Regions from separate parts of the Sphingobacterium sp. MYb382 genome, predicted to be linked through region 1. Evidence: riboswitches for the same ligand, from Rfam matches in the RefSeq annotation. Region 1 holds a riboswitch; each other region holds the start of a gene.

Region 1 (2,202 bases):
TGTATGATTATGCGCTGAAAGTGGGCGACCATGATTTGCTAAACGCTATTAAAGTGAATAGCGAACGCTTCTTTGCTAAAGATGAAAATTGTAACCTTGCTTATGAGCCTAGTGGTTCTGATTTTCTTTCGCCATGTTTGGAAGAGGCTTATCTGATGAGCCGTATCTTGCCTCAAGATAAGTATGAACCTTGGCTAGCCGATTTTCTACCTGTTCTTTTTGAAAAAGGAGCTGGATTTTTGCAGCCTGCTTTGGTGAGCGACCGTACCGATGGTAAGTTGGTGCACCTGGATGGCTTAAACTTCAGCCGTGCGCACTGCTTGTATGGCATCGCAAAAGCGATACCGCGCTTGCATAACGACTTGGTCGATTTAGGAAATAAACATATCGACTTCTCCCTAAAAAATATCAGTAACGACGACTATATGGGTAGCCACTGGCTAGGCTCTTTTGCCTTGCTCGCTCTGTCGAACCCTTAAGCCGGTATTAAGCTGTTGTTCTCCAGCTTTACTTTCACAATCTGAATGACACTGAAACCATCTTCTTTAGAAATAATAGGAGATAAATCAATACCTTTTTTGGCCAATGCAGTAAGTACTGCGTTGCGGAATATGGGGCGCTGGGCGCCCCATATTTTGTTTTCCACGATATCATTGTTGATGCTAATAAGCTCATGTATGCTGTAGCGGTTGAACTGCTCAGACAGGTGACTTGCTAATGGATTTGTTGATGTTGACATACAATTTAGTATTAAAAACGTTTAACCATAAATTGCATCCAGAAAATCAAGGGTTTTGAAAACAAGCGTGATAGCACGTTTATTTTGGTGTGATACCCGTATTATTTTACCACCGCGGTGTCTTCACTCGGTTGGTATTGCTTCGGCAATTCTGAATACTCTACAAATGTAGTAGATTAATTTTGAATTGCAAAATTAAAATTGATAAAATATTAATTTTTACGAAAAATATGTTTTTTCGGATATTACATCGCTTATTTTTTCTTCGTTATTTTCTTATTTGCTAAAGGTTTATCCAGCGGTTGATACCTATTTCTGCTAAAAATGTAGCATCGTGGGAAACAACGAGTAGCGTTCCTTGGTATTGCTGCAAGGCAGAAGTTAGGATACCTATGTTTTGTAGGTCCAGGTTATTCGTGGGTTCATCCAAAACGATGAGGTCTGGCGCTTGGCTGCTGATGGTTAGGCAGCATAGTGCTAGGCGCATACGCTCGCCACCACTGAGGGCATCGCAACGCTTGGTCCATGTTTCTTTGCTGAACAGAAACCTGTCAAGCCTAATTTTGATATCGTGCTCTGCTAAGGAGCCATTGTTAAAATATTCGGCTTGCTCATAGACGCTGAGTTGATTTTCCAGTAGGGAGTAGTCTTGGTCAATGTAAACGGACTGTATAGCCGCTTTTGTGATTACTCCTGTGCTAGGCGACAATTGGCCAAGCAACAGCTGAATAAGTGTTGTTTTGCCAGAGCCATTGCCTCCCGTTAAAGCTATGCGCTCGCCGCTATTTATTTGTAGGCTATGGTTTTCTGACCATAGGCTTTCGCTTCCGTAGCTGTAGTTGACCGCTTGAAGGCTGAATAATACCTTGCCCTGATGTAGGGTGGTGGTGGTAAAATCAAACTTCATCTTGTCTATTTCTGGGCGCTGTCCTCGTAGTTCTGTGAGCTCCCTGCTGATGGTACCTATCTTATCTTGATGTACCTGTTTATTTTTGGCCGAACTTTGCTCTGCTTGATTGCGTAGGGTGTTCATCATGATGCGTGATACACCAGCCTTCAGCTGTTTTTTGCTTCCTCTGTTGTCTAATTTCTGTTGACGCTCATTTACCTGTCTCTCTTTCTCTCGTGCTTTGCGCAGTTCTTTTTCTTGGGCATGGATATGGTCGTGGAGCGCTCCTTCGGCAATTCCCTTTTGCTCGGCGTAGAAGTCGTAGTTGCCCCCATAGGTTTTAATACCCACTTTGCTGAGCTCATACATGGTGTCTAGCAAGTTGAGCAGTGTGCGGTCATGGCTGACAACCAATAGGGTTAAAGGGCTATGCTGAATGAAGTCGTACAGCAACTGCCTTCCTGCTGTATCTAGGTGGTTGCTGGGTTCATCCATCAGTACAAACTTAGCTTGATGAATGGTGATGCCAGCTAGAAAAACCTTGCTCTTTTGTCCGCCGCTTAGCGTCGCCATG
Region 2 (2,202 bases), on a different contig from region 1:
GCAGCGGCAATCGCAGCGAAAAATGCTCCTGTTGCTGAAGTAGTAGAAGCTACAGAAAACACTGAAGCTGCTGAAAGCACTGAAGAAACTGAAGGATAATTAACTATTCATACAGATTCAAGAAAGCCGATTCCTGTTGGAATCGGCTTTCTCATTCCTACAGAAATACGTTGCTATTTAGATTTCATAGCATCCTAATTATCATTGCATAATGACCATAGAAGAAAGTTTTTATATTGGCTATATCACCAAAACAAGAGGACTAAAAGGAGAAATGCAGCTCTTCTTTGAGTTTGAAGACTACCTTGACTTAGACTTTGATGTCTTATTTGTTGAGATGAATAAGAAGCTCGTTCCTTATTTTGTAGATGGCCTTAAAATTCAGAAAAATAGTACAGCCTACTTAAACTTGGAGGATGTAGACCATATCGATAAAGCACAGCCTTTAATCAAGAAGAAGGTATACCTATCCTTAGATAAGATGCCTGAACGCGATCCTGATGATTTCCGTTACACCGATTTAGTGGGTTACTTAGTAATCGATGAGCAAGAAGGCGAAATTGGTGAGTTAATACATGTTCAGGAGATGCCGCAGCAATTTATGGCAACGGTAGCGTTTGAAGAAAAAGAACTTCTATTTCCGTTGAACGATGACTTAATCGTTGGTATTGACCCTGAAGAGCAAGTATTGGTGGTCAACCTACCGGAAGGACTGGTGGACTTGTACCGCGAGGTATAAAGGTCCTTAAGCCGACACACATCAGCCCCTTAGCTCCTCGTAGCCAAAGGTTTTGCTATACACGATTAAAAAGCGACTCAAAAGGTCGCTTTTATTTTGTTTTTATACTTCTATTAACGATATTAGCGGTCGCTTATAGAGAAAGGCAGAGGGACTAGACCCGCTGAAGCCTTAGCAACCTGACACTGGTCAAGGTGCTGCATTCTACTCCGAACATAAAAAATGGAGAAAGATAAGCTGAAGAAACACAATATCCTGTGCGTTTTCTCTAAGCCTAAAACCCAATATTTTATGAAGATCGTTGATCATATCAAGAACGCAAAAGGTAAGACATTATTTTCTTTTGAATTGCTACCTCCTGCAAAAGGGCAAGGAATACAAAGCATCTTTAAAACAATGGATGAACTTATGGAGTTTAAACCGCCATTTATCGATGTAACTTACCACCGCGAGGATTACCTATACAAACAGCATGACAGTGGATTGTTAGAGCGTGTAGCCTATAGAAAGCGCCCAGGAACGGTAGCTATTTGCGCGGCTATTATGAGTAAGTATAAAGTCGATGCTGTTCCGCATTTAATTTGTGGTGGTTTCACCAAAGAGGAAACAGAAAATGCTTTAATCGACCTCAACTTCTTGGGTATTGATAACGTATTGGTGCTACGTGGTGATGCGCGTAAAGGCGATGCCGACTTTATCCCGACGCCTGGAGGTCATGCTTTTGCGACCGACCTGCTACAACAGGTGGTCGATATGAATCAAGGTAAATACCTACACGAAGATATTGAGAGCTCCGAGAAGACTGATTTCTGTATCGGTGTTGCTGGCTATCCAGAGAAACACTTTGAGGCTCCCAACTTCAATACGGATTTCAAATGGTTAAAGAAGAAAGTAGAGATGGGCGCTGAGTTTATTGTTACACAGATGTTCTATAATGTCGAGAAATATAAGGAGTTCGTCAACAAATGTCGAGAGAACGATATTCATGTTCCTATTATTCCAGGACTTAAACCGCTAACCACCAAAAAACAACTTATCGCCCTTCCTAAAATCTTCCATTTGGACATTCCAGAAGAACTGAGTGAGGCTGTTGATGCGTGCAAGACCAATGCTGATGTACGCAAAGTAGGTGAAGACTGGTTAGTACAGCAGTGTAAGGAACTGATAGAATTTGGAGCTCCTGTTTTACACTTCTATACGATGAGTAACCCTGGTCCTACTAAAAAGATTGTTGAACGCTTAGCTTAAAAAATAAAAAAGTCCGAGCTTGCTCGGACTTTTACATTAAATAAACCTTCTAGGATCGCCGCTTGTTGTTCCCCCATAAACAACAAAAGGAGCCTGCTTAAGATGAGAAAAACAGACTCCTGGATAAGAAAGGTTTCTACTATAGTTTTTCTAACGTTTGGTATACTTTTAACAGGGCACGTGGAACGTGGAAACAACCTTTCCATTTTCCACCT
Region 3 (2,202 bases), on a different contig from region 1:
ATCAAAATTAGGAATCTCGTAATAGTGATTTTTGCGGTAGAGAAATACAGCATCTTCCATACTTTTCGCAGTTTCTAAGCGAGCTTTTTGATACCCCAGTTCTTTAGCCCACTCCTCCAAAGCGACCAATAATGTACTAGCAATTCCCTTTTTTCGGTATTCTGGAAGGATAAACATTCTTTTTATTTCGACGTATTGGTCGTTTATTACTTTAAAAGCACCACAGCCGACCGCTTTTTCATCCGCGTAAGCGATAATAACCAGCATATTCAAGTCTACTTGATTGTGTTGCTTAAAAAAAGCGTCACTTTCACCGTTAATACTGTGGAGATAAAGATTAAGTTGGTCGATAAGGACTGCGAAATCAGAAGAGTTAGCCTTTGTTTGCTGTAAATGAATCATATTTAGTGTTGTTTTTAATAAAAATACTATTTTCATAGCATGAACCCAATTGAAATCTACTGGAAATCTTTTCAAGCAGCCAATCTCGCTTTCCAAGATAGTGAAATGCCTATGCATTATTACTATGGTGATAATAAAGCCGTCGCCGACGAATGTGCCGAATTGGTGCGTTGTAAAATTAAACAGGCAACTTCTCCGTCACGTTGGTGGTTTGAAACTCATAACGAAGTACTGCCCAAGCCTGGCGATGTGGCTATTGTTACAAACTGGGCGGGCGAACCGAAAGCCATCGTAAGAACGACAAAAGTGGAGGTTCTACCATTTAATGCCATCGATGCCGACTATGCCGCGATAGAAGGAGAGGGTGACAAAAGTTTGGCCTATTGGAAAAAAGAACATTGGCACTATTACAGCAAGGAGATGCAAAAATATGGCCTTAAACCTATCTAGGATATAGAATCGTTTATGAATATTATGAAACCATAGCCCAATTAATAAAGAATTTTAATGATTTCTGTCGATTTGTTTTGAAATTTCAAAACTAAGCCATACCTTAGCGTCGCTTATAGAGAAAGGCAGAGGGAATAGACCCGATGAAGCCTTGGCAACCTGTCACTAGACAAGGTGCTACATTCTACTCTTTAATTAGGGAAAGATAAGCCGAAGTCACCGCTCCTGTGTGGCCTTCTCTTCAAGCAATAGTTTTAGGATGAGATTTTAACAAGTAGAATTTATGTTATTAACAAACAATTTAGGTTACCCACGCGTGGGAGCTTTCCGCGAATTGAAAAAAGCCAATGAAGCTTATTGGGCAAAAAAAATCAGCGCGGAAGAATTATTGCAAGCTGGACTTAAAATCCGTGAAGGCAACTGGAAGACTCAAAAGGATGCTGGCATCGATTTGATTCCTTCAAACGACTTCTCGTTTTATGATCAAGTATTAGACTTATCACTTACTGTAGGTGCTATCCCAGCGCGTTACAGCTCTTTATTAGACAAAATCGATCGTCAGTATAATTTAGATTTATACTTCGCGATGGCACGTGGTTTCCAAGAAGGTGGCGTTGACGTTACAGCAATGGAAATGACAAAATGGTTCGATACTAACTACCACTATATCGTTCCTGAGTTTACTAAAAACCAAGAATTTAAACTTACTTCAGAGAAATTCTTAAACGAATACAATGAGGCTAAAGCTATTGGTATTGAAACAAAACCAGTATTAGTAGGCCCTATCACTTACCTTTTATTAGGTAAAGAAAAAGAAACAGGTTTCAACCGTATTGATCTTATCGATAATTTATTACCTGTTTACGAAGAGATCTTAAGCAAATTGGCAGCAGCAGGAGCACAGCACGTGCAAATCGATGAGCCTTTCTTAGCTTTAGATATCGACGCGGCAACCAAAGCTTTATATGCACGTGTTTTCGAAAAACTTGCAGCAGCAGCTAAAGGTGTCAAATTAATCGTTGCAACTTATTTCGAAGCTCTTCGCGACAACGAGGAAGTAGCGTTGAACCTTCCTGTTCATGCTTTACACCTTGACTTGGTACGTGGAGAAAATCAATTAGATACTGTTCTTGCTAAAGTTCCTGCTTCTTTAACACTTTCATTAGGTGTTGTTGAAGGACGTAACATTTGGAAGAATGACTACGAGAAATCGTTAGGACAAATTAAAAAAGCAGTAGATGCTTTAGGTGCTGACCGTGTATGGGTTGCTCCATCATCTTCTTTATTACATGTTCCATTTGATTTGGAAAATGAAGATAACGAAGAGTCACTACCTGCTGAAGTTAAAAA

Evidence for each region. Region 1 has a riboswitch for S-adenosylmethionine ahead of WH223_RS05455 (5-oxoprolinase). Riboswitches for the same ligand answer to the same signal wherever they lie in the genome.
Region 2: another riboswitch for S-adenosylmethionine. It lies ahead of metF (methylenetetrahydrofolate reductase [NAD(P)H]); the one in region 1 lies ahead of WH223_RS05455 (5-oxoprolinase).
Region 3: another riboswitch for S-adenosylmethionine. It lies ahead of metE (5-methyltetrahydropteroyltriglutamate--homocysteine S-methyltransferase); the one in region 1 lies ahead of WH223_RS05455 (5-oxoprolinase).

Annotation. Positions count from the first base shown of each region.
Region 1 covers NZ_JBBGZT010000012.1:55,139-57,340, reverse strand. The annotation lists gene WH223_RS05460 (DUF2891 domain-containing protein) at 1-479, shown strand, start outside; gene WH223_RS05455 (5-oxoprolinase) at 476-739, opposite strand; SAM-I-IV-variant riboswitch at 810-903, opposite strand; gene WH223_RS05450 (ABC-F family ATP-binding cassette domain-containing protein) at 1,023-2,202, opposite strand, start outside.
Region 2 covers NZ_JBBGZT010000026.1:116,953-119,154, reverse strand. The annotation lists gene WH223_RS14225 (30S ribosomal protein S16) at 1-99, shown strand, start outside; gene rimM (ribosome maturation factor RimM) at 212-739, shown strand; SAM riboswitch class I at 870-978, shown strand; gene metF (methylenetetrahydrofolate reductase [NAD(P)H]) at 1,031-1,987, shown strand; gene WH223_RS14210 (AGE family epimerase/isomerase) at 2,127-2,202, opposite strand, start outside.
Region 3 covers NZ_JBBGZT010000019.1:6,635-8,836, reverse strand. The annotation lists gene WH223_RS07990 (GNAT family N-acetyltransferase) at 1-402, opposite strand, end outside; gene WH223_RS07985 (ASCH domain-containing protein) at 442-852, shown strand; SAM riboswitch class I at 963-1,064, shown strand; gene metE (5-methyltetrahydropteroyltriglutamate--homocysteine S-methyltransferase) at 1,136-2,202, shown strand, end outside.